DNA from 2 places in the Arthrobacter sp. S2(2024) genome. Region 2 is predicted to be linked to the other one. Evidence: predicted binding sites of a transcription regulator. Region 2 holds the regulator's gene; the other holds the start of a gene.
What was found. Region 2 encodes LexA, which represses DNA repair genes until DNA is damaged. Its sites were predicted from a motif close to TCGAACANNTGTTCGA; they were not measured.

Region 1: a site for LexA is predicted at 9,605-9,620, ahead of VLA65_RS18735 (LexA family protein). Genes of this name have one in related genera too.

What each region holds. Positions count from the first base shown of each region.
Region 1 is NZ_JAYKZI010000013.1:60,154-75,522, forward strand. Features, by position in the region: gene VLA65_RS18690 (bifunctional [glutamine synthetase] adenylyltransferase/[glutamine synthetase]-adenylyl-L-tyrosine phosphorylase) at 1-2,935, shown strand, start outside; gene VLA65_RS18695 (GNAT family N-acetyltransferase) at 2,986-3,507, shown strand; gene VLA65_RS18700 (hypothetical protein) at 3,515-3,775, opposite strand; gene VLA65_RS18705 (DUF2207 domain-containing protein) at 4,204-4,368, shown strand; gene VLA65_RS18710 (hypothetical protein) at 4,812-5,882, opposite strand; gene VLA65_RS18715 (helix-turn-helix domain-containing protein) at 6,781-7,047, shown strand; gene VLA65_RS18720 (DUF2510 domain-containing protein) at 7,125-7,481, shown strand; gene VLA65_RS18725 (hypothetical protein) at 7,596-7,895, opposite strand; gene VLA65_RS18730 (SH3 domain-containing protein) at 8,400-9,137, opposite strand; gene VLA65_RS18735 (LexA family protein) at 9,634-10,065, shown strand; gene VLA65_RS18740 (Y-family DNA polymerase) at 10,058-11,356, shown strand; gene VLA65_RS18745 (SOS response-associated peptidase) at 11,369-12,079, opposite strand; gene VLA65_RS18750 (DUF5677 domain-containing protein) at 12,202-12,966, shown strand; gene VLA65_RS18755 (SHOCT domain-containing protein) at 13,068-13,493, opposite strand; gene VLA65_RS18760 (hypothetical protein) at 13,741-14,157, shown strand; gene VLA65_RS18765 (hypothetical protein) at 14,222-14,773, shown strand; gene VLA65_RS18770 (hypothetical protein) at 14,904-15,369, shown strand, end outside.
Region 2 is NZ_JAYKZI010000011.1:32,683-48,051, reverse strand. Features, by position in the region: gene hflX (GTPase HflX) at 1-250, shown strand, start outside; gene VLA65_RS17520 (ATP-dependent DNA helicase) at 243-2,306, shown strand; gene lexA (transcriptional repressor LexA) at 2,349-3,098, opposite strand; gene VLA65_RS17510 (LysM peptidoglycan-binding domain-containing protein) at 3,466-3,825, shown strand; gene VLA65_RS17505 (histidinol-phosphate transaminase) at 3,916-5,034, shown strand; gene hisB (imidazoleglycerol-phosphate dehydratase HisB) at 5,078-5,704, shown strand; gene hisH (imidazole glycerol phosphate synthase subunit HisH) at 5,701-6,456, shown strand; gene VLA65_RS17490 (hypothetical protein) at 6,458-6,616, shown strand; gene priA (bifunctional 1-(5-phosphoribosyl)-5-((5-phosphoribosylamino)methylideneamino)imidazole-4-carboxamide isomerase/phosphoribosylanthranilate isomerase PriA) at 6,662-7,408, shown strand; gene VLA65_RS17480 (SseB family protein) at 7,408-8,310, shown strand; gene VLA65_RS17475 (MFS transporter) at 8,368-9,702, shown strand; gene VLA65_RS17470 (DUF1844 domain-containing protein) at 9,784-10,170, opposite strand; gene infC (translation initiation factor IF-3) at 10,549-11,592, shown strand; gene rpmI (50S ribosomal protein L35) at 11,710-11,904, shown strand; gene rplT (50S ribosomal protein L20, sunset domain variant) at 12,022-12,702, shown strand; gene VLA65_RS17450 (TrmH family RNA methyltransferase) at 12,729-13,625, shown strand; gene VLA65_RS17445 (cation diffusion facilitator family transporter) at 13,728-14,645, shown strand; gene VLA65_RS17440 (MFS transporter) at 14,642-15,369, opposite strand, start outside.

The sequences.
Region 1 (15,369 bases), on a different contig from region 2:
ACTCGACGGCATCGACCAAGACACGATCTTCGCCGGTCTGCACCTCAGCGCCAACCCGGACACCGCGTTGCAGTCGCTGGTCCGTCTGATTGAGAAGCATCCCTCGCTCAGGCAGCTCGCCGGGGAGCACCCGGATCGGAGCGAGCCGCTTTACCGCTTGCTGGGGGCATCCGAAGCCTTGGGGGAGTTCCTGATCAGGCATCCGGAACACCTGGACGTCTTCGATGTCCGCGTCAGCCCGGAGCCCTTGTCCGCCGATGCCAGTGAGCTCCGGACGAAGCTGCTCCGATCGGTCAAGGCAGACCCCAACTCTCCCCGGCCCGTTGCCGCGATGACCGGAGCCAGCGCCTACACGGCTCTCCGGACGGCTTACCGTCGCGGGCTCACCGAACTGGCCATCAAGGACCTCTGCGCCGCCAGTCCGCAGGACTTCATGCCCGCCGTCGGTGCCGAACTGGCCGACCTCGCCGGTGCCGCGATAGAGGCGGCCCTCGCCGTTGCCAGGGCCGAAGCCGCGGCGACTTTCGATCCCGCCGATATTGCCGGCGTCGGGCTGGCCGTCATCGGCATGGGCAAGTGCGGTGCCCGGGAGCTCAACTACATCTCCGACGTCGACGTCATCTACGTGATCGAGGCACCGGACCTGGAGGACGCCGAGGCCGCGACCATCGGCACGGCCTTGGCCGCCGGGATATCCCGTGCCATTTCGTCCACGGGGACCGAACCGGGTCTGTGGGAGGTCGACGCGAACCTGCGGCCCGAGGGGAAATCCGGTCCCCTCGTCAGGACGTTGCCCTCGCACTTGAGCTACTACGCGAAATGGGCTGAAAGCTGGGAGTTCCAGGCGCTCCTTAAGGCGCGGACCATCGCGGGGGACAGGGAGCTGGGCTCGCGTTACGAGCAGGCCGTCCAGCCGCTCGTGTGGGCTTCCGCCGGCCGGGAAGGGTTCGTGGAATCGGTGCAGGCGATGCGCCGCAGGGTGACGAACAACATCGCCCCGGCCGAAGAGCAGCGCCAGATCAAACTCGGTCCCGGCGGGCTGCGCGATGTCGAGTTCACGGTCCAGCTCCTGCAACTTGTCCACGGAAAGTCCGATGAAACGCTCCGTTGCCGGGATACGACGTCGGCAATATCCGCGTTGTCCGCGGGCGGCTACATCGGCCGGGTGGACGCCGCTGCCTTCGACGCGGCCTACCGCTATCTGCGGGTACTTGAGCACCGCATCCAGTTGTTCCAGATGCGCCGTACCCACCTCATGCCCACAAGCCAGGAGTCTTTGCGGTTCCTCGCCAAGGCCGTCCTGGGGCCCTTTTCCACAGGCAGGCCGCATCCGGACGCGCTGATTGAAACCTGGCAGAAGACCAAACGGTCCGTTCGTGAACTGCATGACCGCATCTTCTACCGGCCGCTGCTCAACACGGCCGCGAAGTTGAGCACCGAAGACGCCCGGCTCACTCCGGAAGCTGCCCAAGGGCGGCTTGCGGCACTCGGTTACCGCGACCCGCAAGGCGCCATGCGCCACATCGAGGCCCTCACGGCCGGGGTCAGCCGGCGCGCCGCACTGCAGCGGCAGTTGCTCCCCATCCTTCTCGGCTGGCTCGCCGAAGGTGTGGACCCCGACGCCGGACTGCTCGCCTTCCGCCGTGTCAGCGAAGCACTCGGAACCACCCATTGGTATCTCGGGATGCTCCGGGACTCGCAAGCGGCGGCCGAGCGGCTTTGCCACGTGCTCTCCAACTCACGGCTCATCGCGGATCTCCTCGAGGTTTCCCCGGAATCCGTTGCGTGGCTTGGTTCCGACAAGGAACTCATGCCGCTGAGCTTCGAGGCGCAGTGGCAGGAAATCCAGTCCAAGATGTCGCGCCACGCCGATCCGGAAAACGCGATGCGGCTTATACGGCTCATCAGGCGCCGGGAAATCCTCCGGATCGCCATCGCGGACAGTTCCGGCCTCCTGGAACAGGACGCAGTGGGCACGGCGTTGGCCGATGCCGACCGGGCTGCGGTTCTGGGCGCCTTGCACGTCGCCGAGTCCATCGTGGCTTCCGAGGGGCCCCTCACGACGCACGTGTTGGTAGTCGCCATGGGCAGGCAAGGCGGACGCGAGATCGGCTACGGCTCGGACGCCGACGTCATGTACGTCCACCGTGCCCTCCCCGGGGCGGGTGAATCCGAAGCCCAGCAACAAGCCCTTGCCATTGTGGGACACATTTCCACCTTGTTGACCCAACCCCTCAAACCGGCCATCCTGGCGGAGCGGGTCCTCACCGTCGACGCCGATCTTCGTCCCGAGGGGAAGAACGGGGCCATGGTCCGTTCCCTCGAGTCATACGCGGAGTATTACCGGCGATGGTCCCTCATCTGGGAAGCCCAGGCGCTGTTGCGGGCACAACCCATGGCCGGCAACGACGAATTGGCCGCGGAATTCCTTTGGCTCATCAACCCGATCCGGTACCCCGAATCGCTCGCCGAGACGGATGTGCGCGAGATCCGGCGCGTCAAGGCACGGGTTGAGTCGGAACGGCTCCCGAGAGGCGCCGATCCAGCCAGGCACGTCAAGCTCGGCCGGGGCGGACTGAGCGACGTCGAGTGGCTGGTGCAGCTGTTGCAGCTCCAACACGCAGGGAAGCATCCACAACTGCGGACCACGTCAACCCTGCAGGCCCTCGACGCGATCGAGTCGTTGGGCCTGATCGACAAGGGCGACATCGTGTTGCTTCGCGAAGCCTGGCGGCTCGCGAGCCGCATCCGCTCGGCGAATGTGATATGCACCGGGCGTGCCTCGGATCTCCTCCCTGCTTCCCGAAGGGACCTGGAGGCCGTTGCCAGGTGGTGCGGTTACCCTCCCGGGCAGGCTGCGGTGTTCGAAGAAGACTATCTTCGCTTGAGCCGGCGGACCCGGGCGGTGTTCGAAAAGGACTTCTACGGCCAGTGAGCTCCAGGCTGAGCCGTCCCGCGAAGTACGGAGGCGGCTAAGCTCGAAGGATGCTGGAAACCGTGTGGCTCATTCCCCTGAAGGATCTCGACGACGATGCCCGCGCCATCACGCTCGGCGACGTCGCCGTCATGGAATTGGCCGCGGGGCAGGAAGACTTCGTCGGGGACCCGTTCAAGATGATGCTCATGGGGTTGGAAGACGAAAGCCGCCTGCCGTACGTGATCGAAGCGGCAGGCGCCGCCATCGGAGTATTTACCTTGCAGGCTGGTGCCGCAACCCTGGCAGGATGGCACGACGACGATTCCGCCTGGCTCTTGCGCGGGTTCCTGATCGACCAGAAGCGCCAGGGGAGAGGCCTGGGCTCCCTGTCTGCTGTGGCCGCTGCCCGGGAAGCGCAGAAGCTGACAGCAAGGCTGGGTGGCGGGCAGGCCGGCGTCGTGCTTTCCGTCAACGAACACAATCCTGCCGCCAAGGCTGCCTACGCAAACGCGGGTTTTGTCGAGACCGGCAAGTATTTGGGAGGTTCCGCCGGTCCGCAATGGACCATGTACCGGGGTTTCGGCGACTAGGCGGTACTTAGGACTCGACCAGCGTCACGATTGTTTCCGGGCGCACGCCGTCGAATTTCATCGCCTCGGCGGCAGCTTCGGACTCCAGCGTTCGCTGGAACGTCTCCATGTCCGGGACGTCGACGATCAAACCAACCCGGTTGGTTTTTTCCGGGTCCACGAACGTTCGAACTGTGAAGCCCAGGGGTCCGAAGAGTTCTTCCCGTTTCGGTGAGCTAAGCCAGTGCTCAACGTCATCGACCTCGTGGAAGATCATCAAGGTTGTCATCGTATGCCTCCGCTTTGAGTAGTTGCGTCAGGAGCCGGAAGGGATGAGGACTCTCTCAAGCATCCTGATCACGCTGAACGTACCACGGCGTCCACGCCCGCGACAGGGGCGTTGGAATGGCAGAACCGGGCGTGAATGCCGGTTCCGGTAGGCACGCCGGATTGCCCCATGGTTTTGGCTCTGCGGCGCGCCGCGGACACAGACGCTCGCTCACTTATGTGGGTGCTTGGCGGGACGCTCGCTCACCTATGTGGGTGTTTGGCCGGACGCTCCTGCAGACATGACCTCAAGGTGGACGTGTCCCTTTATGTGAGCGGGCGTCCCGGGAAGGATTAGAATAATAAGCATGCTTATAGTAAGGTTGCTGAGGTTTGCACAGCGATAAAGGCAATCATCAGAATGTTTACGACTGAAACTGGAGCTACATCATGAATGTCATCCTCGGAATCGTCGCGGTCATCGCGATCCTTTTCTTTATCATTGGCGGCACCGTAAAGGCCCTGGGATTCCTTCTCTGGATCGCCCCGATATTGATCGTCTTGGCGATCATCGTCTTCCTCTTCCGGTTGATTAGCGGGCGCCGGCGGGTGTAGGAAAAATTGGGGGTCCGGCCCCTGCGATCCGGGGTCTTTACCAAAAGAACGGCTGTGTCTTTGCGGGCACAGCCGTTCTTTTTTGTGGGCACGAGTCCGACGGCGTTAAAGGGAAAGGGCCGCAGTTCACAAAAATGAACTGCGGCCCTTCATTTGCCTCGTGCGGTGTTACTAGACGCCGTAGTAGAGCTCGAACTAAACAATGCTGATTGGCGCTGGTTGAGCGGTGTTGAGATCCGCTAGATTCCGGGGTTTTGGCGTTGGCCTTGATGGGCGGAAAATGGCCACTTGCGGACTTCTTGCGGACTTTCTGCGGACTGACTGTGATTCTGAAGTTGGCTGGTGGACGTTAACAACATCTGGTAGTTCAGGGACAGCGGTCACGACCGGTCGCTCACAGAACCGGAGACGCTCGGCGCTTTGCAAGACATCCGTCCATCCGTTCAGGGCAGTTCTGCCACATCCGGACCGAACGAACACTCATACGTGCCGGTGGAGTGAACCAGATCGGCCTGCGCGTCCTGCTGGCTAATCGCTCCACTCTGTACCAATCGAAGAAGCTTGAACAATTCGCGGGTGTCTACGACGAGTCCGCCGTCCTTGGCGAACTCCTCGACATCTTCGGGACTGCTCGCCAACGGTATGGGCCGTTCGTCCGGGGCTAGGGAAAACTGTGCGTTGATCACGTACCACTGCGCTTGAGGAACGTCACCCGTGCGACTTTCAAAGAAACCCGCTGCCCGCGCTAGCTGGTTTATGTCGCTGGTCTTGGCATTTCGCGAAGCATAGCCTTTGACCTCGACCAGCGACAGCCAATCTGCATCGCGTTCCGACTTGATCCGGAGATCTTCACGTTTCGCCGCTTTGTTTGCCTCGGCTTCCGCATCTGAGTCAAAGACCTCGAAACCAAGGTCTTTGAGGCAGCTCATGACTGCGCCAACCAGCTCATCGCCTTGCGCTTGAAGAAGAGTCCTTTCCCCGGATTCGGCGGCGTTCGACGCCTCGGAGGCGGCCAGCCGAAGTACATCCAACTCGGCTGTTCGCTTGGCCAGATATGCGGCTGTCTCAACTTCGTGCGCGGAAATAGCTGCTGCGGCCTCAAGCTCGGCATGGGTCATCCATCGTTCAAGTGCTCCGTACCCAGCGGGCGGAAATTCATCCGGCCACTTCGACTTCCACAAGGCGAAGGCAGCAGCCAGCCACGTGGCCCGATGGGTCGTGACGGCAGGGAGCACCCACCATTCAGCCTCGCCGTCTCTCCCTGTCGACCGGACTAACCCCAGCGGGCGGCCCGCTACCTCCTCGACTAGGGTGGAGGCGTTTGCGCTTCCGTGACGCCCTCTCTCCGACAAAGTGTTGTAGAAGTCGCCAACCGGGACATTCCTGATGATGCTTTCCTTGACGAGACTTTCCAGTCCACGAGAAGTAGCCCCGAGGCCTACTGCAAACCGCTCAGCTCGCGCCCCGTCGCCGAGATCGAGAACGACGGTATTGCGTCCGTAGTCCTCGAGCAACCGTCGTGGTCCATTCCCCCGCCGCTCGAGGGGGGGCAGGAATTGCAGAACCTTTACGTGGTCGTGAATTACGCCACCAACGTTTCCCTGGCATACAACGAAGTTATAGTCCTGTTGTCTAACCTGGGCTATGGAGTTCACGTATTTGACTGTCCCGCCTTGGCGGTCCAATGTCGCCCGTAGCTCCGACCCTTCCTCGATTCCCACGGCGGCCACCCAAGGCAAAGGCCTGTGGTCCAGAGCATTCCTCAACTGCGTCCCCGTTCGATCAGCGCCGCATTCCGGCATCGCAAGCCTACCGGGTCGGATCCATATCACTCTAGCTGCCGGGCTTGCGCGTTCGACTCGGCCCGTTGGCCTGTAGCCTCTGACCCCGTGGCATTCCAAACAGCAAGGCAGAAGCAGGAACTCATCAAGCCGGCGCGCCTACTGCCAGTCTCCGTTGGGTGGGCACTGGGATAGAGGCGTGATCTCTCGACCCACGGATTAGAGGGCCGTCGATTTCGCCAGATTCCGATAGCTGCCATTACCCGCTAGATTCCGAGGGATATCGAAGCTCCAACGGCAAAGCGGGGCCAGTTCGATTTCGTTGGATGCCGCGGTTTTCGTTGGGTAAACGTTGGGTTCGAACCGGAACTTCCCCCGCGCCTAGAGATGACGCCCAAGGATCGTTGAGAACAGCAAGACCCGAAGGTTCCGCGGATTGATTGCGATGGCCTGGAACTAACTGTTTGCGGACTTCTTGCGGACTTTCGTCGCACTGCCACTACGGAAAAATGGTAGCGAGGACACCATTATCAACATTTCTGAAACGATGTCAATTCTTGAGATTGGTCTTTGGCGCCGTTTGCGGCTATCTTCGTCCGTAGACGTCCTAATCGACCACGGAAAGATCACCATGACGATCTCAGCAACTGAAGGCTCCCGCCGCACGTATACCGTTACCGAACTAGCCGAAATCCTCCAGCTCCGGCCCGCAACCGTCCGCGCCAATGCCCGCGCCGGCAAGTGGCCCTATCTGCAATTCGGGCCACGCACCATGCGATTCACTGAAGCGCACCTCGAAACCATCCTCACCAAATCCGAAGCAACACCACCACAGCCGATGACCCGCCTGCACCGCAGAAGAGGCGAGCCGCCGCGTTACTCCTCTACCGCGCCCTAACAGTGAGTCGGAGCTTCATGCGTTTACGATCATCCTGAGCCGCTGAGGGCTCATGCAGGGAATATGGGGGGTATTTCATGAGCAATCCCGCAGGCTGGTATCCGGACCCGTCCAATGCGCCCCAGACGCGCTACTGGGACGGTGCCGCATGGAGCAACGACGTTCGACCATTCGCCCCGCCAGAAGCCCCGCAGTCGGCGCCCGAGGCACCACGGAAGCGCCGTGGCAACAGCTGGATCTTGGCTGGATGTCTAATTGCCACCATCGGTATCGCCCTCGGCTTCATGGCCGCAGCCACCACGCACGTCGACGCGTACGGGAATACAACACAGGGTGGTCCAACGCTCGCCACGTTCCTTGTCATTGGCTTGGGGCTGGCCCTCGTAATTGTTGGATTCTGCATAAGGCTTCTTGCTGCAGTTGAGAAACGCTAATACATGAAACCGGTCGGCCAAATAGCGTTGGGGTAAGCTCTCGAGCGGGCCGCAACCGCAGCCACGACTACACCCGTTCAAACTCACCATCCCCGGTGAGGGGCTGTTTCGTATCTAAAGCACTCTCGGGTCGATCTTCCGCCGTCGCACCCTGGATGCTTCCACCCAGACCTCTTTGCGGCCCTCGTAATAATCCATCGGCCAGGGCACTGACACCAGCACGTGCGCCTTCGTCCACCCGTAAGCAAAGGCCGGCACCTCATGACTTTCACCGTTGTCGTAATCCAGCATCACGAACACGGGCAGCGGCTCCTTGGGCCTTGTCGCGGCTTCAACGGCAGCCGGATCCACAGGCGGCACGACGGGAGTTACCTTGCGCGATTGGGGCGGACCCCAGAACTTCTTTTCCTCCACAGCCCGAGTCTGCCACCGAGGGCAGACAATCGGGGCTCACGTCCGGCAATGACGTTGGCCTCGCGGAAAGGTAGCCCCCACAGGGTCGGCGTTGGGTTTTCGGAGCGAGAGGAAATGGGAACTTGTGGACGTTGGCGAGCTTGTACACCCCCTTAGGCGCCCGGGATAGTCTTGCGCACAAGTGTCCGGGCGAGAAACATTGGCCGGACGATCAAAGACTGAGCCGAGAGCTGAGATCGGGGGCGAACTTGGACGGACAGCAGTGGATCTGGGTGGCGGCGGTGCTGGTAAGCGCGGCGACGCTAGCCTTTGTTATGGCCTTTGGGCGCCGGTGAACAGTGAAGGGTCGCCCGCGCGGCGTGGGTGACCCTTCAGGTTGTTCTAACGCGTGGACTTAGGCGGGGATGTCGAACTGCTGGCCTTCTGGCTTGGACGGCAGGACGAGCTTCCGCTGACGTGAAGGCGGCCCGAAATAGATTCCGGACCGCCTTCTAGCTCTCGGTTCTACGGGGCATAGGCCCATCCGAGGTACCCCGGAGGCCAGGTGATGTTTTTGACGCTAATGGGCTGCCCAGGTTCCAAGGTAGTGATGACCTGGCCGTTTCCGATGGAAACAGCCACGTGCCCGTTTCCTGCGTCCCATCGCGGAGAGGAGTAGTACACGAGCGCGCCGGCCGGTGCGTTCTTGTCAGTGTGGATCCGGCCCCGAGTTGCCTGCCATCTGTAGTTGGAGATGGCGTTAGGGAACGTGAAACTGTTACCGAAAGCTCTTGCTGCGAATACCTCGCACAGGCCCCCAAGACTCTTGTTGCCGATCATGGAGTGCGCGTAGGCGACAGCCTTTGCCTCACGGCTACCGCCCGAGGGCGCGGGCGCGGGTGCGGGCTGGTCGCAAGGAGGGACGATGGGATTGGCTGATCCGGTGATGACAAATGCATCTGCGGCATAGCCGATCCGGCCGCCGCCAAGGTCGACCCTGTCCCAGATGTTGCTTGCCCCCCACGGTCCTTGAACATTCGCTCCGCGCACGTAGCAGAGGAGGTTAACGGAACCGCCCTTCGGGATCGTGCCCACAACTGATGCTGATACCTGTGGCGAAGACCGCACGTTGAGCGAGTAGCTTTTTCCGAGTCTTCCTGTGGCAGCGTCCGCCGGTGCGGCGAAGACCGCACTTCCCGCGGCCAAGGCGACTGTTATTGCGCCGGCCGCCAACACGCGTTTGAATCGTGTTTTAGTAAACATATTGCCCCCATGATCTGCGTGGTCCCCAGCGAACGACGCAGTTCAGAGCTTGGCACGGGGAAAGCATCTCCGGAAGTGTTGAAGAACAATCTTGATGGAAAATTAAAGTTGCCGAATGGCGCTCAGCGACGCCCCAGTCGGCCGTTATCGACGCAGTATCTCGATCTTTTCCGAACAAGTAGGCGATGCCGACGGATATCCATCGACGTATATGGCCCAGCGTGAGCAAACCATCGGGAGCCCGTTGCCTTAATTGGGATGAGTGCACGCGGCTGACCAACGAGCGGTGCACGGCTGTTGTTTGAGGCCCGCCTATTCGGGCGCGCCACAAGATCGGGTCCGTCACCAGGTGCGGCTCCCGCCAGCTCTCTTGAAGCGGGGGAATCTGGAGGCTACATCCGAACCCCGGATCCTGCATCGATGTGGCATGGTGGGGTCAATGTCCGAGCGGAGGGCTACCATTTGAATAGAACATATATTCGAATAAAGGTGTGTCATGTCTCTTGCCCTAGACCCCCGCATGATAAAAGCGGGGGCCGAGCCCGGGCACATCCCCGTGGCCCCGGTGGCCGTCCCCGCGGGCTACCCATCTCCGAGCCAGGACTACTTTTCCTCGGAGCTCGACCTGAACGAGCACCTGATCAAGGACAAGACCAGCACCTACATCGTGCGGGTTGCCGGGAACTCGATGGAACCGGCGGGCATCAGTGACGGTGACGAGCTCATCGTCAACAGGGCGCTCGCTCCCAAGGACGGCTCAGTGGTGGTCGCGATCCTCGACGACGAACTCACCATCAAACGCCTCCGGATCACCCGGGCCGGCATCATCCTGCAGTCGGACAACCCGGACTATCCGCCCATCCGCGTCCCTGAACTCTCCGATCTTCGGATCTGGGGAGTCGTCACATGGTGCCTCCACCATGTCTAAACCAGCAGTGATGCGCCGAATGCAGGAGATCGCACACATCGACGTCAACTGCTTCTACGCCTCGGCTGAACGGATCTTCGATCCCTCCCTCGAAGGGAAGCCGATTATCGTTTTGTCCAACAACGACGGCTGCGCGGTCACGAGGTCGAACGAGGCCAAGAAGCTCGGGATTGCGCTGGGTGAGCCATGGTTCAAACTCGCGCCTCGGGCCAAGGAATGGGGGCTGATCGCTAAGTCGAGCAATTACGAGCTCTACGGATCGATCAGCGCCCGGGTGATGGAGTTGCTGGCACGGTATTCGGCATGGCAGGAGATCTACTCGATCGATGAGTGCTTCCTCGGCGTCAAGGGATCCGGAGAGGATCTACTGGCCCTGGGCCGGACGATGAAGGACGCCTGCCAGCGGAACGTTGGCGTGCCGGTCTGCGTCGGCATCGCCCCGACCAAGACGCTCGCCAAGCTGGCCAACAAATGGGCCAAACATAATCCGGTGTTCGGTGGCGTGTGCCGCTGGGAGTCCGTGCCACCAGCGGAACGGGAGGCGCTCATGTCCCGGCTGTCCGTGATCGAGATCTGGGGTGTGGCCGCCAGGCTCACCAAGCGGCTTTATGCCATGGGGATTAACTCGATCCTCGACCTGTCCCGCGCCGACCTGGTCGCCATCCGGGACAAGTTCTCCGTCGTGATGATGCGAACCGTCCTCGAACTGCGGGGCACGCCGTGCATCCCTATGGAGGAAGAGCGGATCGGTCGGGACCAGCTCATTTTCAGCCGGTCGTTTTCCAAGCCGATCACGACGGCCGCGGACCTGCGCCAGGTCTTGAGCGTCTATGCGCAGATGGCCAGTGCCCGTCTGGCCAAGCACGATCAGCAAGCCAAACTGCTGACCGCTTTTGCGGGGACGTCGTACTACAACCCCAATGACAAGTCGTTCCCGTCAGTGAATGTCCCGTTGCCGATGCCCACGGCCGACCCGGTGATCCTGACCAAAGCTGCTCATGCTCTGCTCCCGCGGCTCATTGAGGGCGTCAAGTACGCCAGGGCAGGGATCATGGTGACAGACCTTCGGCCCAGCGGAAACCAGAAGCCGCTGGAACTGTTCGAGAACTCCCACGAGGAACGAGGCATCGGGACGCTGCTCGAGGACGTCAGCAAGAAATACGGCAGGGGCTCAATCGGGCTCGGGCACGCCGGCATCAAGGGAGGCCCAGACTGGACCATGAAGCGGGACATGCTCAGCCCACGGTACACAACCGAATGGGCCGAGCTGCCCATCGTCCGGGCAGCATAACCGACCGCGGACTCAGGCGGCCGGCTGGATGAGTTCGGGACCGTTGTTCCGCACATAGTTGACCTTGTCACTGACGATACGCGGCACGAGATGGGGTTCAGGCATGCAGTCCAACAGGGCGCGGACGTCGGCTTCGGAGGTTGTTTCAGGGTCAAGCCAGTCCGAGAACATGTCAGGTGGCACGATCAGCGGGGTGCGGTCATGGATATGGCCGAGCGCGTCGGAAGCCGCGGTTGTGATGATTGTGGCGGTCCGCAACCACTTGTCCGGATGCTCGTCCGGGAGGGCAGGATCGGGCCAGTTCTCGAACAATGCCGCGAAGGCAAGGATCCGGTCGTCGGCATCATGCAGATAGGTCGGGATCTTCCCGCCGCCAGGGATCTTCTCCCACTCGTAGTAGCCGTCACCAACAAGGAAACCACGCCTTGCCGAGGCGGCCTTCCGAAACGATGGCTTCTCGGTGACGGTTTCCATCCTGGCGTTGATTAGCCTCGCCCCGCCTTTGGGGTCTTTCGCCCTCGACGGCACGAGGCCCCAGCGCGCCGTGACAAGTTTCCTCGTCACTGGCGTACCCTCACCGGGACTCCGATCCAGGATCAATGGCACCGTGTCCGTCGGGGCGACGTTGTAAGAGGGCTGCAGTTCATCGACGTAGGACTCGTGCACGTCGAAGGCGGCCATAAGGTCAGCCGTCGATTTCGAAACAACGTAGCGCCCGCACATAGGACTATTGTGCCTGCAACCCCGTCCGGGTGTCCCCACAGCGAGGCAACCATGCGTTGCGGCGTCGCGGGGGGATCATTGTCTCTAGTGCACCAAGGAACATGGGCGAATTAGGGGGAGTCGTGGATACCGCAAGAGCAAAGGCCTTTCGTCGGCTATTTTTCGACTTGAAGGCGGTTTGGCTAGACGGCCCTGCTCCTGGCTCTTCTTCGTTCGGGGAAGGCGGCAGAGATGATTTCAATGAGTGGTGCGTCAAGCCTGTTGCGTGGGGATGGGCATCCCGCGCTATCCGCTCAGCAGAGGCGGCCGTACGGCTCTCAGACGCCGGTCTGAGTGAAGAGACATCACCGCTTTTGCGTAGCGCAATCGAGCACTCGATGTTCCTGTGGTGGCTCCAAATTGAGCGTGGAAAAGTCATCGAAGTCCTCAAGCGAGCCCAGAAGGAGAGCTTGGGAAAGATGATCAAGGCTCAGTCGATCGGTTGGGCCATCGATGCCCCTACGCTCAAAGTCATTCAGGATCTGATCGATGATGCGAACGATCAGCACAAGCATCTCGACGCACTCGCCAAGACGGGAAACCTTGCTCAGCGATACACGGATGATCTTGGCAACCTTTTTCAGGCATGGCTTTACGACACCCAAACCTCACACGCAACGCTTCAGAGCGCGAGTGCCTACTACAGCTTGATTCCCGCCCACGATCCTGGAGGTCCCGGGTTCCGACTTCTTCGGATTCCCGAAACCAAAGACAACGTCGCGGCCAAAGCTGCTGTGGCGACCCAGGTGGCACTGTCCGGATACAGCAAGGCCAGTGGACTCGAAGGCTTTTATCAGCCAAAGCTTGATCGCTTCACCTCGAGGTTTGCCGGACTAATGGCCCCCTAATGCGCCTTGAAGGATACTTCGCGAATTCAGACACCTGCCCTCGACGGCGCCGCGCCCGCCCAGCCACGCAACCACGGCTTCGAGTGAGTCACGCGGAAGAGCTAGCTCAGGAGTCTGGCCTTTTGTTTCGAGAACTCCTCATCAGTTAGCACCCCAGAGTCCCGAAGAGTTGCCAGTTTTGTCAGTTCGTCAGCGATAAGCCGCCCGTCCAGGTTCGGGGCAGGCGTAGCGTCAACAGCTTCATCCGAGTGCTGATTGTCGCGGAAACTTGGATGTGCGCGGAACCATGCCTCGATCTTTTCGGAGGTCCCATGATTCACACTGACCGACGCAAGCTCGGTACCGTTACCGAGAATCTTGAGGGTACGCTCAAGTGCCTTATTTCCTCTGGTCACGGAGAATCCGGTGACGTCGGAAATTCGGACTCGGAAAGCCTGTGTGAATTCGATAGGCTTTTTATAGGATGCGGTTCCGTCGCCATTGTCGATCATTGTGCCATCCCCAAAACCCAACTTGGTCGTAATCATGCTCGTTTGCTCCCCATTTCATCGAGTTGTAATTGGACTGCTGGAGGCCTCACGGAGACGACAGTGCCAATACCTGGCAGATTGCCAGTCTGAAGCAGACTCTAGGCGTCGTTGGACAGTTGCGCTAGAGTCGGGTTTTCTGACGAGCCAATGGGCGGATGCTTGCGGGAGGCATGACACTTTCCGCCCCGCAGCGGTCGGCCACAGCTTCCTTGTCAGCCAGTGGAGGGTGTGATTGAGTCAGGGCATGGGTGAAATCTTACGGATCCCGGAAATGCACCTTCTTCAGAAAGTCGTCGTTGCCAACAATCCTGAATTCGTCGTCAAACTCGGAGGCCTGCGCTTTCGTGGATATTTCACCAGTTTGGAAATTTGGAACACAATGACCAGGGCGCACGTTCTGTTGCCTGCCACCTCACCGAGCCAGGTCAGTCTGTTAGGGCGCCTCGTTGACCAGAACGGCGATGTCTGCGCATTCCAAGGAGCGAACGGTGGAAGTGACGGTTTCATGTCTTCGCAGGCATTCACCATGGAGCCCATCAGGGATACGGCCACACGGGTAACGCTGCAGATGTGCGACGCCCAGAGAGATAGATTAACCCCGTTCGAATCCATGAATGACTTCGACTTCCATGACGTCGCGACGATCGATCTTCAGTCCTGACCAAGGAGTTAAAACTAGAAGCCATAGCGGCTTTGGACTCATCACAAGGCGGTAGACGGGCAGTATGACGGACCCCTATGGCATTCCCGACAACATGTTCGGCTACGACCTCGGCGAGTTCCCGGCTCTCGTTGGCAGGGTCGTCATGGTTGCCGCAGTTGTCGAACTGAAGCTTGAGTTCCTTGTCATGTCGCTGAGCGGAGAGTCGCAGGAGGCTCATGCTGGCAAGAGCGCCAAGGCGAGCATTGACTTGTGTATCAAACTCCTGAAATCCCGACGCGTTGACTTTCCCGACGAACCGGCTGCCTTCGCAGACCATGTCGTGACACTTCTGAATGATGTTGAAGTCGCGCTACACCAGCGCAATGCTGTCGTACATAGCCGCTGGCCCGAGCCGGGCCGGGGCTGGAGGAATCTTCCGAAAAATCAGCGGGTATCCGGGCCAGCATTTGGCAGTCCTGACTGGACCAAGTGGATTCAGATCGACGAGGACCATCTCCAGTCTCTGATCCTGCTGTTGTGTGGCTTAGTGGATCGACTGGCTCAGGCCATAGGAATGGCTGGGTCCTTAGAAATGCATTCGTCGGAGAGAGGGCCCGGGCGCGACTCGAGATGACCGGCTGATCGGGTATCGCCAACGGACCTGCTGGATGGCCCCGCATGCGCGTCTCCGGTCAAGCCCTTCCCATCTCAATGAGCCGTGTCGCGGGGATCATCAGAGCGCTCCGCCATGCATACTCTGATTCATGGATGATCCTCATCGCTCCGTCTATCAGGCTGTTGTTGCTCGGCGTTTGCAGTGGGACAACCTGCTGTGGCAAGTTCCACTCCTGTCTCTGACGGCTCAGGCTTTCCTGTTCACCATCGCCCTTGGGGCCGACACCTCAAAATGGTCCAGAACCCTTGCTGCCACCCTGTCTGTCGTCGTGGCGGTGCTTTGTGTGTCGCTAATGGCACGACACCGCCAAGCCGAGCTGTCGGATGCACACTGGCTTGAAGTCTACGAGGAAGGCCACCCCGAACATTTGCGCGTTCATGGCAGCCCCTTCGTGGAGCGGAGAAACAAAATCAACGTACGGCTGGCGGCCGGTCGTCTCCCCGTTCCTACCTGGAAGGGCTATGAGACCTGGACTTGGGGGATGGCTATCTTCGGACTCATTGGCCTGTTAGTCGTGGTACTGACCTGGATTGATCCCAGCCCTCTCCACGCCT
Region 2 (15,369 bases):
CGTCGTCGTGTCCACCCGCACCGGGCAGGGCATTGCCGAGCTCCTCGGGGCTATCAGCGAGGCTATTCCGCGCCCTGGCGTGCGCCTTGAAGTCCTGATTCCGTACAACCGCGGCGAGCTCATCAACAAGCTGCACAACACCGACGCCGAAATCCTCAGCCTTGAGCATGAGGAGGAAGGCACCCGCGTGGTGGCCATGGTCCACGAGAACCTGGCAGCCGAGTTGGAGTCGTTCGTCAGCAATGGTTGATCCAGAGGCGGGGGAGCGCGGCGAAACCGTGGGGGAACGGACCGCCCTCGAACTCCTGGACAAAGCCGTTGCCGGCATGGGAGGCCAAAACCGCACGGGCCAGCACCAGATGGCCAGGCAGGTGGCGCGGGCGATCGAGACCGGCGAACACCTCCTGGTCCAGGCGGGCACTGGCACTGGCAAGTCCCTTGCGTACCTGATTCCGTTGATTGCGCACTCGATGGAGAGCAACAAGCCCACGCTCGTGTCCACGGCCACCTTGGCCCTGCAGACGCAGATCGTGGGCCGGGATCTGCCCCGGCTCCTGGAAACCATCAATCCGGAGCTGGAGCGCCCGGTCAGCATCGCCCTGGTCAAAGGCCGGGCCAACTATGTCTGCCGGCACAAGCTGGAGGGCGGGTTCCCCAGCGAGGAACCGGCTGAGGGGCAGCTGTTCTCCCTTGGCGAGGACACCAGCGTTCCGCATCTGGCCGCAGCCATCGGCGGGCCTGCCTCGCAGCTTGGCAAGGAAGTCGTGCGGCTGCGTGAATGGGCGGCGAAGACCACGACGGGGGACCGCGACGAACTCATGCCGGGCGTGACGGACCGGGCCTGGCGCCAGGTATCCGTCACGTCCATGGAGTGCCTCGGAGCGCAAAAGTGTCCGATGGCCGAGGAGTGCTTCAGCGAGCTCGCCCGCCACCGCGCCGCGGAGTCCGACGTCGTGGTCACCAACCACGCGATGCTCGCCGTCAGCGCCTTTGAAGGGCTGGCCGTCCTGCCCGAATACGACGTCGTGGTGGTGGACGAAGCACACGAGCTCCAGGACCGTGTGACCGGTGCCGTGTCCGGGCAGCTGTCCGTGGCGATGATCCATGCCGCGGCCTCCAGCGCCCGCAAACACACGGCCATCACCGTGGACGCGCTGAACGCCGCCGCGGATCGTTTGGAACTCGCGATCATGGGAGCGCCGTCCGGCCTCTTGCCCAACGGGCTCAATGACGAACAACTTGATGGCGTGGACCAGCTCCGGGAAGCGTGCCGTGCGGCGCTTTCCGATTCGAAGGGGGATTCGTCCAACGCGGTCGACGGCGGACGTCAGCTCGCGCGCTCACGGCTCATGCTGATCCTCGAGTTGTGCGAACGGCTGCTCTCCGCCCGGGAAAACAGGGAAGTCGTGTGGCTCTCCCGGAACAGCAGCTTCGATCCCCAGCAGGGCTACACGGCCCCCGACGAGGACTCGCCGGCGCTCATCAACATCGCGCCGCTCAGCGTCGCCGGACGCCTCCGCGAAGGGCTCTTCGCGGGCCATACCGTGGTGTTGACCTCTGCCACTTTGGCTATCGGGTCTGCATTCGAGGCCACAGCCGGAGGGCTGGGCTTGACTGGCCAGGGCGCCCCCAGCTGGACGGGCGTGGATGTCGGCTCGCCCTTCGACTACCCGAAGCAGGGCATGCTGTACGTCGCCAAGCACCTGCCCAAGCCGGGTCGCGGCACCTCGCCCGAAGCGTTGGACGAACTTGAAGAGCTCATCAAGGCCTCGCACGGCGGAGCTTTGTGCCTGTTCTCTTCCCGTCGTGCGGCTGAGGACGCCGCGGAAGCGATGCGGTCGCGCCTGGATGTGGACATCCTGTGCCAGGGAGAATCGACCATGGCCGCGCTGGTCAGGCAGTTTGCCGAGGAGGAGGACACCTGCCTGTTCGGCACCATGTCCCTCTGGCAGGGCGTCGACGTTCCCGGCGGTTCTTGCCGGCTGGTCGTGATTGACCGGATCCCGTTCCCTCGCCCGGACGATCCCCTGATAACGGCACGGTCCCGCGCGGTCGCCCAGGCCGGGGGCAACGGTTTCATGGCAGTGTCTGCAACGCACGCGGCCATTCGGCTGGCACAAGGGGCCGGCCGCCTCATCCGTTCAACGGGGGACAAGGGCGTCGTGGCAGTACTGGATTCACGGCTTTCGACGGAGCGCTACGGCAACTTCCTCAGGGCAGCGTTGCCGCCCTTCTGGCCCACCACGGACCGTTCAGTGGTGCGCGGTGCCCTCGAACGTCTTTACGCCGCGTCGGCCACGGCCTAAGGCAGGGGCCCTTGGGTGAGGGTGCCTTAGAGCGAGCGCGTCCTAGAGTGAGCGCAGGACCGAGACGACTTTGCCCATGATGGTGGCATGGTCGCCCAGGATGGGTTCGTACTGCGTGTTCTGCGGGAGCAGCCACGTGTGGCCGTCGCGCTGCCGGAAGGTCTTGACGGTGGCTTCGTCGTCCAGGAGTGCGGCCACGATGTCGCCGTTGAGTGCGTCGTTTTGACGCCGCACTACCACCCAGTCTCCATCGCAGATAGCGGCGTCGATCATGGAATCACCGGCGACCTTGAGCATGAAGAGCTCGCCATGGCCTACCAATTGCCGGGGCAGAGGCAGGACGTCCTCAACGGTCTGGTCGGCCAGGATGGGTCCACCGGCAGCAATGCGCCCGACGAGGGGAACCATGGCCGTGTCACTGGCACTCGCGAGTTCCGTGACGGCCAGGCCGCCGGCGCTGCGGAGTTTCGCCGGCGCTTCAACGCCGGGGATGACAGAGCCGCCGTCCAGGGTCAACGGCATGAGGACTTCCATGGCGCGTGGACGCTTGGGATCGCGGCGAAGATAACCGAGCTTCTCGAGCTGCGACAACTGGTGGGTGACGCTGGACAAGCTGGCCAAGCCGACCGTGTCTCCGATTTCGCGCATCGACGGCGGATACCCGTGATCGTTCACTGAACGTTGGATGGTCTCCAGGATTTTCTTCTGGCGGACGGTCAGGCTCTTGGGGGCCTTCTGCGGCTGCTGGCTCCGCGCTGAGGCCGACCCGCTGCCAGTGGCTTTCGCTGCCATGTTCGCCAACACCCTTCCGTTCCGTCCGCGCGGCCCTGAGGGGCTTGCCGGGACTGTCGGCCTGAAATGTCAGACCCTCCTGTTGCACTGATTCAGTGCTCGTTCCTTCACTCAAACGTAGGGCAGGCGCAGGCGTTTATCAAACATTTGTTCTAGCGAGTCTCGACATCGTTCGTTGATAAGTGCTAAAAATGTCGTAGCAAGGTTCGAATATGTGTTCTATAAAAGTGATGTGGGGTCCGGGTGTTCGCCCGAATCGTTCGAAGACAACAACGAACAACCGTCCTGCAAGCACTGAATGAAGGCAAGAATTGGCAGCCGCAACCAGAGATTCCGGAACGCGGCATTGTTCAGAAGGGCTCAGCTCATGTCCGCAATCACCATCACCCACACACCCGGCCACAGTGCGCCGGCGGGCCGGCTCCGCCTGACCCGCAGGGGCCGCATGGTCTTCTTCGGCGTCCCGGCCATGCTCCTGGTTGCAGCGCTCCTTAGCTTGGCGGGATTCCTGAATTCGCCGGCCAAGGCTGCTGATTCCGCCGCTGAACTGCAGCCCACCTCAAGCACGAGCGTCACGGTACAAGTGGGCCAGTCCTTGTGGGGGATTGCGGGAAGCGCCGCACCGTCCCGAGATCCACGCGACGTCGTTGCGGAGATCATCCAGCTGAACAACCTCCAGGACGGCCACATCGTGCCCGGCCAGCAGCTGTTCATTCCTTCGACTTAGCGGCAACTTGGACCGGGTTGCCCGGCCCCTGGACGGTCTCCGTGCCGTCACAGTTTCAGGGCATCCGCCGCGGCACCTTAAACTGTCATGGTGAGTGACCAGCTTGAGCGACTTGACCGACTTCCCCTCCGGACCAACCTTCGCGGCCTGAGCCCCTATGGCGCGCCGCAGCTTGATGTTCCGATTTTGCTCAACGTCAACGAAAACACGCATGGCGTCCCAGCGGACGTCCAGGCGGCCATCACCGAAGCGGTCGCGGCAGCCGCCACCGGACTGAACCGCTATCCGGACCGCGAGTTCACCGAATTGCGCGAGGCCCTTGCGGAATACCTTGGCCACGACCTTTCGGCCGAGAACATCTGGGCAGCCAACGGCTCCAATGAAGTACTCCAGCAGATCCTCCAGGTCTTCGGCGGCCCGGGCAGGTCCGCGCTCGGTTTCCCGCCGACGTACTCCATGTACCCTTTGCTCGCGAGCGGAACCGACACTGCATACATCGCTGGTGTTCGCGCTGAAGACTATGGCCTCGATGCGGCCTCGGCGGCCGCGCAAGTCCGTGAACTCAAGCCGAATGTCGTGTTCCTTTGCTCCCCGAACAACCCCACCGGCACGGGACTTGGCCTGGACGTTGTCGAAGCCGTGTACGACGCCGGCGAGGCGAGCCGGACCGTGGTGATCGTGGACGAGGCCTACCACGAGTTCGCCCACGACAACACGCCAAGCGCGTTGACGCTCCTCCCCGGCCGGGAGCGCCTTATTGTGTCCCGGACCATGAGCAAGGCGTTCGCCCTTGCCGGTGCGCGCATCGGCTACATGGCAGCTGCCCCCGAGGTCGCCGACGCGATCCGTCTGGTACGCCTTCCGTACCACCTCTCCGCCATCACGCAGGCGACCGCACTGGCGGCCCTCCGTCACCGCGAAGCCCTCATGGCCGACGTCGAGGACATCAAGGTCCAGCGCGATCGCATTGTCAGCGAGTTGACCCGCATGGGCTTCAAGCCGGCCGCCTCCGATTCGAACTACGTATTTTTCGGCGGAATCGAGAATCCCCACGCCCTGTGGCAAGGCCTGCTGGAGCGCGGAGTCCTGATCCGCGACGTCGGCATCCCGGGCCACCTCCGCGTCACCGCGGGCACGGAGCCTGAAACCACTGCATTCCTCAAGGCGCTCGAAGCCTTGCTGGACGGCCAGGTCTCCGCACCGGCCTAGACTTGAACAAGTCCCACCACTCCTTCCTCCTAAGGACATATCGATGAGCGAAAACGGCGCCAGCACGGCGGCCGCCCGGACAGCACGCATGGAACGCACCACCAGCGAATCCTCCGTCCTGGTTGAAATCAACCTCGACGGCACGGGCGTCTCGGATATCAGCACCTCGGTGCCGTTCTATGACCACATGCTGACGGCGCTCTGCAAGCATTCGCTCATCGACATGACCGTCAAGGCGAGCGGAGACACCCACATCGACGCCCACCACACCGTGGAGGACGTTGCCATTACCTTCGGCGAGGTCCTGCGCACCGCCTTGGGTAACAAAGCAGGGATCCGTCGGTTCGGCGAGGCCACGGTCCCGTTGGATGAAGCGTTGGCCCACGCCGTCGTCGACGTCTCCGGACGTCCTTACCTGGTCCACGGCGGTGAGCCCGCAGGGCAGGAATACCACCTGATCGGTGGACACTTCACCGGTTCGCTGACCCGCCACGTCTTTGAGGCCATCACCTTGCACGCCGGTATCTGCCTCCACATGAGTGTCCTGGCCGGCCGGGATCCGCACCACATCGTGGAGGCCCAGTTCAAGGCCTTTGCCCGTGCACTCCGTTCCGCCGTCGAGTCCGACCCCCGTGTCGAAGGCATTCCGTCCACCAAGGGTGCCTTGTGAGTGGGCAGATCCTCAAGGACGGCGCTGTGGTCGATCCGAAGGCTGCCAGCCGCATCGTCTCGCCCGAGGGAAAGCCGACCGTAACGGTTCTTGACTACGGCTCGGGCAACGTCCGCTCGGCGGTCCGCGCGCTTGAGCGTGCCGGAGCGGCAGTCACGTTGAGCGCCAAACCCGAAGACGTCCTGAACGCCGACGGTCTCCTGGTCCCCGGCGTCGGCGCCTTCGAAACGGTGATGCGTGAACTCAAGGCAGTGGACGCGATCCGGATGATCGGCCGTCGCGTTGCCGGAGGCCGGCCAGTCCTGGGTATCTGCGTAGGGCTCCAGGTCCTGTTCGAGGCCGGAGTGGAGCACGGTACCGAGGCCGAAGGCATGGGCGAGTGGCCCGGCAAAGTGGAACTCCTGCCTGCCCCCGTTGTGCCGCACATGGGCTGGAACACTGTGGACGTGCCGGAAGGCTCGAAGCTGTTCGCCGGCGTCGAGCATGAACGCTTCTATTTTGTGCACTCGTATGGCGTACAGAAGTGGGAATTCGACGTTGTCCAGCCCCGCATGGCTCCGCCGAAGGTGACGTGGTCCGAACACGGCGCCCCCTTCATCGCCGCCGTGGAAAACGGACCGTTGTGTGCCACGCAATTCCACCCCGAGAAGTCGGGCGACGCCGGAGCCCGGCTCCTGCGAAACTGGGTTGAGGGTTTGCGCCCGCAAGCAAAAACCCAGCCGCAGCCGACCGAGGCCGGAGGCGCTGCCTGATATGTGGTCCGTTATCTTCATGGGCGCGGCCGGGCTGCTGGTTGGCGGCGGAATCTCCTTCCACCAGCAGAAACGCCCCGCCTGGGTCTCCATTTCGTTCTACGTACTCGCCGGCTTGGCTCTGCTGGCCGCCTACCTCTTCACTTTGCCTGCAAAATAAGTTGCCGGGCAACTGACGCCCGTCCCCACAACACCGAGGACTTCAATGACTACCGCCTCCGAACTGCCCGTTCTGGAACTCCTGCCCGCCGTCGACATCGTGGACGGCCAGGCCGTTCGTCTCCTTCAGGGAGAAGCCGGCTCCGAGACCAGTTACGGCACCCCGCTGGAAGCGGCGCTGAACTGGCAGAACGCCGGAGCCGAGTGGGTGCACATGGTGGACCTTGACGCGGCGTTCGGACGCGGCAACAACGCCGGCCTCATCAGCGAGGTCGTCTCGCAGCTGAACGTCAAGGTGGAGCTGTCCGGCGGACTGCGCGACGACGAATCCCTTGAGCGCGCGCTTGAGCTCGGCGTCGCCCGCGTGAACCTCGGAACCGCCGCGCTGGAGAATCCGGAATGGACCCGCCGGGCCATCGACCGCTTCGGTGACAAGATCGCCGTCGGGCTCGACGTCCGTGGAACGACGCTCGCAGGCCGGGGCTGGACCAAGGAAGGCGGGGACCTCTGGGAGGTGCTGGCCCGCCTTGAGGATGCCGGCTGCGCCCGTTACGTGGTCACCGACGTCACGAAGGACGGGACACTGCAGGGACCCAACGTCGAGCTGTTGCGCCAGATGGTCGAAAAGACCGGCAAGCCCGTTGTCGCGTCGGGCGGCATCTCCAGCCTTGAGGACCTGCGCGTCCTGCGGGAGCTCGTACCGCTTGGGGTCGAAGGAGCGATCGTCGGCAAGGCGCTGTATGCCGGTGCCTTTACGCTCCCGGAAGCCCTGGACGTCGCCGGCCGCCGCTGATGTCGCAGGATCCACAGTCCCCGGCTGCTGACCGGGCTTCGACTCCGGCCGCACGGCAGTTGCCCGGGCACATCGCTGCGGCCCTGGCAGGTGCTGGCGGCGCAGGCGATTCCGCCGGCCAGCCCTGGGCAGGCCGCGACCTGAGCGGCGACGCCGCCAAGATCCATAATTTCGAGGACGACGACGGAATGGCCGACGCCGGCTACCTCGCCGCCGTCGCGGCACTGCTCGCCGGAACCGGCAGCGAGGCCGGTGTGGTGGCTTCGTTGGCAACGGCGAGGGTGTTCGTCCCGGTGGTGGCCCAGCTCGCTGAGGAAGCCGAGGGCGTGGACGGACTCCATGCGGACAAGCAGGCCGACATGGCGCTCGTGACATTGAAGGCGCCGGATGGCCGCACGGCCATGCCTGTGTTCACGTCGGCGGCCGCCCTTGAAGCCTGGCATCCGCAGGCCCGTCCCGTCGCTGTTTATGCGGCCCGGGCGGCCCTGTCTGCCGTCTCCGAAGGGGCCCAGTTGCTCGTCCTGGATCCCGGTTCGGAGGTCACCTTCGTCGTCCGCCGGCCTGCCATGTGGTCACTGGCACAGCAGCGCGACTGGACGCCGTCGTACCTTGATGATGAACTGGAGTCTGCTCTCAATTCCCTGGCAGGGATGTACCCGGCCGTGCGGCGCCTGGAGGTGCGGCCGGGATCTGGAATGGCTTCGCGCACGGCTGACGGATCGGCCATGGCCGGCGGGGGACCCGGCCCCGAATTGCGCGTGGTGCTGTACCTCGAAGACGGCCTGGACGCCGCCGCGGTGCAGGATCTCGTCTCCGGACTGAACGGGCGTTGGGCGCAGAACGAATTGTTCGCCGAGCGGGTTGACTCGATCGAGGTCAGCTTGCAGCGGGCGGCACAGTAGCCGAAGGCACAGGGGGAACGTCCTTGTCCTGCCCTCGGCAGAACAGAGGATGAGCTCGTGAATTTCTCTCTCTACCGGGATATGCTGTCCATCACGTCCGTGCGGCGTCTCCTGCTGGTGGGCATGGTGGCCCGCATACCGCACTCGGCAGCGGGAGTCCTGCTCACCCTGCACATCGTGCTGACTTTGGGCAAGGGATATGCCGCCGCCGGTGCTGCCGCGGCGGTATTCACCATCGGCATCGCGATCGGCGCTCCGTGGCGGGGGCGGCGCGTGGACACTGTCGGCCTGCGCAAGGCGCTTATTCCTTCCGTTGTGTCTGAGTTGGTGATTTGGTCCGTGGTGCCGCACGTCAGTTACGAATGGATCCTCCCACTTGTCTTCGTCGGGGGCCTGTTGACGCTGCCCATCTTCAGCGTCATCCGCCAGTCCCTGGGGGTGCTGGTTGACGGCGAGCAGCGGCGTTCGGCCTATGCGCTGGACTCCATTGGCACCGAAGTGGTCTTCATGATCGGCCCCGCGGTGGGCGCGGTCGTGGCTACCAGCGGGTTCACGGTCCTCGGCCTGACCATCGTGGGTGTGTGCACTTCGGCCGCCGGGCTCTTCCTTCTCTGGTTCAACCCGCCCACCCGCAGCGAGGGCGTCCTGGACGCCGGCCAGACGGCTGACCGGGATGCCGATGAGCTTCATGCGGCCGAAGCCGCGGTGGTGGCATCGGCTCCGGCCCATCTTCAGGAGGCCGCTTCGGAGATGGCTCCGACAGTGTCGCAACCTTCCGGGCTGCGGGGAAAGATGGCCCGGAACTTCACATGGTTCACCGCGGCGGTAGCCGCCGTGTTCGCCGTCGCCGCAGGATCCGGAATGGTCCTGAGCGGCACCGACGTCGGAATCGTCGCAGTGCTGCAGCGCGGCGGGCACGAGAGCGAGATCGGAATTGTCTTCTTCTTCTGGTGCGCCTCATCGGTAGTCGGCGGGCTCATCTACGGCGCCATGCACCGGCCCGTCTCGCCCATCCTGCTCCTGCTGGGAATGGCGGCATTGACCATCCCGATGGGCTTCGCCGGGGACACGTGGACCCTTGCATTGTTGTCTCTGCTTCCCGGCCTGCTCTGCGCGCCGGTGCTGTCCGCGGCGTCGGAAAAGGTCGCCGACATCGTGGATGAGGAGCGGCGCGGCGAGGCCATGGGCTGGTACGGCTCGGCCCTCACTGCAGGCGTGGCTTTCGGTTCGCCCGTCGCGGGCCTCTTCATCGACGGCGTGGGGCCGTGGGCCGGCTTCGTCGCCATCGGGACGGCGGGAGTGGTGTTGTGCCTTGCCGGGTTGTTCCTCCAGCTGCGTCGGCGCCGGAGCATGACCATCACCCAGGCGGGCGCGGGAGACCCCGCCACCTGAGTCGCGCCTAAGCCGCCAAACGACGACGGCGGGCCGGCCAAGGGGGCCAGCCCGCCGTCGCGGTCGTACAGATAGTCCGGATCAGTTGACCGGGCCGGTGAACTTTTCGCCCGGGCCCTTGCCCGGCTCGTCCGGGATCAGGGACGCCTCGCGGAACGCAAGCTGCAGGGAGCGGAGGCCGTCGCGCAAGGGGCCGGCGTGCTGCGAACCGATTTCCGGTGCTGCGGCGGTGACGAGTCCGGCCAAGGCGGTGATCAGCTTGCGGGCCTCGTCCAGGTCCTTGAGCTCTTCGGCCTCGGGGTCGTCGGCCAAGCCCACTTTGACGGCTGCCGCGCTCATGAGGTGAACGGCGCCGGTGGTGATGACCTCAACAGCCGGAACTTCCGAAATGTCGCGGATCTGCTGGCTTACTCCGGCACCAGTGCCGGCGGGCTCGTGGTCGAGGGAATTGCTGTCTGAAGTGCTCATGCTGGTAAGCTTGTCACAGACCGACTGGAAGTTGCCATTTTCCATGGCTCACGCAGCGCTCGGCCACCCACCGTTAATGTGCGGTTGGTTGCCGATTTCTGTAGAATTGATTTTCAGTTTGCAAGCGGAGTTCTCTCCCACCCGCGTCAGCCGTTTCCCTTCGGGGATGTAAGTTGCCGGGTACCTGGTCGGACACCGTTCAAGGTCAGCCTTGGACGGTGCGAACGCCTCCCTTGAGGGGCCGTTTCCGATCTTCGAGGCCTTCGATTGCGCCAGCAATTGGGGGCCTTCTCTATTTGCCGGTGGAATACTCATCACAACAACAGGAGCTTTGACATTAGCGAGCCAAGAATCAATGAGCGTATCCGCGTCCCCGAGGTGCGTTTGGTCGGCCCTGCCGGCGAACAGGTTGGAATCGTCCGTATTGAGGACGCCCTGCGTCTGGCTGCCGAGGCTGACCTGGATCTCGTTGAAGTTGCACCGCAGGCGAAGCCTCCGGTGTGCAAGCTGATGGACTTCGGCAAGTACAAGTACGAAGCCGCTGTTAAAGCCCGTGAGGCCCGCAAGAACCAGACCAACACGGTCCTCAAGGAAATCCGCTTCCGCCTGAAGATCGATACCCACGACTACGAGACCAAGCGCGGCCACGCGCTTCGCTTCCTGGGTGCCGGTGACAAGGTGAAAGCCATGATCCAGTTCCGCGGACGTGAGCAGCAGCGCCCTGAAATGGGCATCCGCCTGTTGCAGCGCTTCGCTGAGGACGTTGCCGAAGTCGGCGTGATTGAGTCCAGCCCGCGCATCGATGGCCGCAACATGGTCATGGTGATCGGTCCGCTGAAAAACAAGGCCGAGGCCAAGGCCGAGGCCCGCCGCGCGGCGCAGCGTGCAGAGGCCAAGGCCCAGAATGAAGCCAAGGCCGCAGGCCGGATTGACGTTTCAGGCGAGGATGCTCCCCTGACCCAGTTACTCGCGGACTTGCTGCCGGCGGAACTCCTGGCCCAGGCCGAGGAAACCCAGGCCGAGGAGACCGTATCGGAAGCCGTTGAGGCGGAGGCCGCTGAAGTCGAAGAGACTCCGGTCGCTGAGGAAACGGTTGTCGAAGAGGCTCCCGTGGTTGAAGCAGCTCCGGTTGTCGAGAAGGCTCCTGTAGTTGAAGCAGCTCCTGTAGTTGAAGCAGCTCCAGTTGTCGAAAAGGCTCCCGCGGTTGAAGCAGCTCCCGTTGTCGCGCCGGCGCCCGCAAAGGCACCGGCACCGGCAAAGGCACCTGAGCAGGCAGCTTCGAAGCCTGTTGTGCCGGCTGCCCCCAAGCCTGCTGCCACACCAGTACCGAAACCGATGGCGAAGCCCGCGGTTCCGAAGCCTGCAGCTCGGCCGGCAGCCCCCAAGGCCGCTCCGAAGCCAGCGGCACGCAAGACCAACTAGTCACGCCGCAGGAGGCATTCCCTCCGCCCGGCACGAAAGCAGCAGCCGCCCCCTATGGGGTGGCTGCACGAAAGAACTGCAGACCCAGTCTGCGGACACGTAAGGAGATCGGTTCCCATGCCGAAGATGAAGACCCACAGTGGTGCTAAGAAGCGCTTCAAGCTGACCGGCACCGGCAAGCTGAAGCGTCAGCAGGCCAACCGCCGCCACTACCTGGAGCACAAGTCCTCCACCCTGACCCGTCGCCTTGCCGGCGACAAGATCGTCTTCAAGGGCGATGCCAAGGTCATCAAGAAGATGCTCGGCGTCTAAGTTCCAAGTTTTCTGGTTGCTGCCATCCGGTAGCCGCCGACTACACCAAAGCCTTCTCAGGCCGGCCGGGTTTCCGGCAGTAGCAGCTTGGGATAAGAATTTTGAAGGAGTACGCACGTGGCACGTGTGAAGCGGGCGGTAAACGCCCACAAGAAGCGTCGGGTTGTCCTTGAACGGGCCAAGGGTTACCGCGGTCAGCGGTCTCGCCTGTACCGCAAGGCAAAAGAGCAGCTGCTGCACTCGTTTGTGTACAGCTACGGCGACCGCCGCAAGAAGAAGGGTGACTTCCGTCGCCTCTGGATCCAGCGCATCAACGCTGCATCCCGCGCCAACGGCCTGACCTACAACCGTCTGATCCAGGGCCTGAAGGCCGCTGAGGTCGAGGTTGACCGCCGCATGCTGGCAGAGCTGGCCGTTTCCGACGCCAACGCTTTCGCCGCGCTGGTCAAGGTTGCCAAGGACTCCCTGCCTGCCGACACTTCCGCTCCGGCCGCCAAGGCCGAGGCCGCTCCGAAGGCTGCCGCCAAGGCTTCTCCGGCTGCGAAGACCGCTACCGCCGTCAAGGCCTCTGCCTCCGAGAAGCCGGCCATCGAAGGCGCTGTTGTCGCCGTTGAGGGCGAAGCCGCACCGGAAGGCCACGCCATCAAGGGCAACGCCGAGTCCAACAAGTACCACGTTCCGGGTTCCACCTGGTACGACGTAACTGTTGCCGAGTACTGGTTCTCCACCGTTGAGGCCGCAAAGGCTGCAGGCTTTGAGCCTGCCGGTGGCGAAGCCCGCCAGCAGATCAAGAACTAGTCGCAACTGCCACTAAAGTTCTTTATATGAACGAAACCGGGCGCCCGCAAGAACTTCCGATGTCCAACCCCCGAGCCGATCGGGTCAGGGATGTCGCAAAGCTTGCAGGGCGCCCGGCCCGTTTAAAGCGCGGGCGGTTCCTCGCGGAAGGCCCCCAGGCCGTTCGCGAGGCGCTGGTCCTGCACCGGGAGCGGACCGCGGCGGGGGAGTCCGGCGTCGTACACGAAGTGTTCGCGAGCGAAAGCTGCCTTGACCGGCTCCCTGAACTCGCCGAACTCGCCGACGGCGTTGCCTTGCGGCTCGCGAACGACGATGTCCTGGCCGCCATGGCGGACACCGTCAATCCCCAAGGGATTGTGGCCGTCTGCAGCTTTGTGGACGTCAGCCTTGAATCAGTGCTCGACGCCGGGCCGCGGCTGATCGCCGTCATGTGCCAGGTGCGCGACCCCGGCAACGCGGGCACGGTGCTTCGGGCCGCTGATGCCGCCGGGGCGGATGCCGTGGTCCTGACGGCCTCCAGCGTTGACATTTACAACCCGAAGGCTGTGCGGTCCACGGCAGGTTCGCTCTTCCACCTACCGGTTGTGTTGGGTGCGGACGTCGGGGAACTCGTGGCCGGCTGCAAGGAGCGCGGCATCGGGATTCTCGCAGCGGACGGTTACGGCACCCTCAACCTGGACAAACTTCAGGACGAGAACGCGGCGCGCCGCCTGGGTGCGTCAGCAGCGACTTCCGCCTACGCCCTCGAAGCCCCGACCGCCTGGCTTTTCGGCAACGAGGCGCAAGGACTTTCAGACTCCGAGCTTGCCCTTGCCGACCATCGTGTCGCAGTGCCCGTCTACGGTTCGGCGGAAAGCCTGAACCTTGGCACAGCAGCCACGGTTTGCCTCTACGCCAGCGCACGCTCGCAGCAAGCCTCCTGACACTCCCGCTGCAGGTACGGTATTGCTTGCAGGAACGCGACCTCGCGGTCTGTTCGTGCCTTTCACTCACATCCCCTGAATCGAAGAAGAGGTGGAGCCTCCGTGGCTGCAAATGGCGGTACCAAGGCAATCGTGGCGGCATTGAGTGCCAACCTGGCGATCGCTGTGCTCAAGTTCGTCGCATTCGTCCTGACGATGTCGTCGTCCATGTTGGCCGAGGCAATCCACTCCGTCGCCGACTCCGGCAACCAGTTGCTCCTGCTGCTTGGCGGGAAGCGCGCACAGCGCGCAGCGAGTCCCGAGCACCCGTTCGGCTATGGCCGTGAGCGCTACATTTACGCCTTCATCGTCTCGATCGTGCTGTTCAGCGTTGGCGGACTCTTTGCGCTCTATGAATCCTGGGAGAAGTTCCAGCACCCCCATGCCATTGAAGGCGATTTCTGGTGGGTACCCCTGGCCGTGCTGCTCGGCGCTATTGTGGCGGAATCCTTCTCGTTCCGGACCGCCATCCACGAATCCAATCCCTTGCGCGGCAAACAAAGCTGGATCAAGTTCATCCGCAACGCCAAGCAACCGGAACTGCCCGTGATCCTCCTGGAGGATTTCGGAGCCCTTCTGGGCCTCGTTTTCGCGCTGTTCGGCGTGAGCCTGACCCTCATCACGGGCAACGGCTTGTGGGACGCCGCGGGCACCGGAATGATCGGCCTGCTCCTTGTGGGAATCGCCGTGGTGCTCGCGGTGGAAACCAAGTCCTTGCTGCTCGGCGAATCTGCCACCAAAGAGGACAATGCGCGGATCACGGAAGCCATTGAGTCGGATGGAACGCGCATTATCCACCTCAAGACCATGCATTTGGGCCCGGAAGAGTTGCTGGTCGCTGCGAAGATCAGCGTGGGCGCGGCAGATACGGGGCAGGCGATTGCGACAGCGATCGACGCCGCCGAACTCAGGATCCGCACCGCGGTACCGATCGCCCGGGTCATCTACCTCGAGCCCGACGTAGAGCGTGTCCAGGTCTAGGCAGCCAGCGGCTTCTTGCGTTCCAACCAGCCGCTGATGCCCGCGACGCCGAGCCCCAGGATCGCCAGGACGGCCCCGACAAGGGCAGGGGCAACGTATCCCCAGCCCCAGGCGATGACCACCCCGCCGAGGAATGCGCCAAGGGCGTTGGCGATGTTGAGCGCGGAGTGGTTGAGCGAAGAGGCCAAGGACGGCGCGTCCGGCGAAGCGTCGAGCAGGCGCGTTTGCAAGGGCGGGATGAGCATGGAGCCGATGCCGCCCACGATGAAGACCATGACGAACGCCGACCACGCCCAGTGGGCCGCGACCGCGTAGGCCACCAGCGCCAAGGCGATGAGGGGCAGCACCCGGTAGATGGTTCCCATGACCGACTTATCGGCGATGCGGCCGCCCAGGATGTTGCCTGCCACCATGCCCAGTCCGTACAGGGCCACCACGAGGGGTATCAGCGCCTCCGGGATGCCGGCCACGGACGTCATGGTGTGGGAGATGTACGTGTAGGTGGCGAAGAAGCCGCCAAAACCGATGATTCCGATCAGCAATGCCAACCACACCTGGATGCGTTTGAGGGCACCAAGTTCCCGGCGGATGCTTGCCTCCGGGTGGGCTGGCTCAAAGGGGACGAACTTCCAGAGCAACACACTCGTGGCCAGGCCGATGATGCCCACCACCACGAAGAGAAGGCGCCACCCGAAAGTCTGGCCGAGCCACGTCGCCGCGGGAA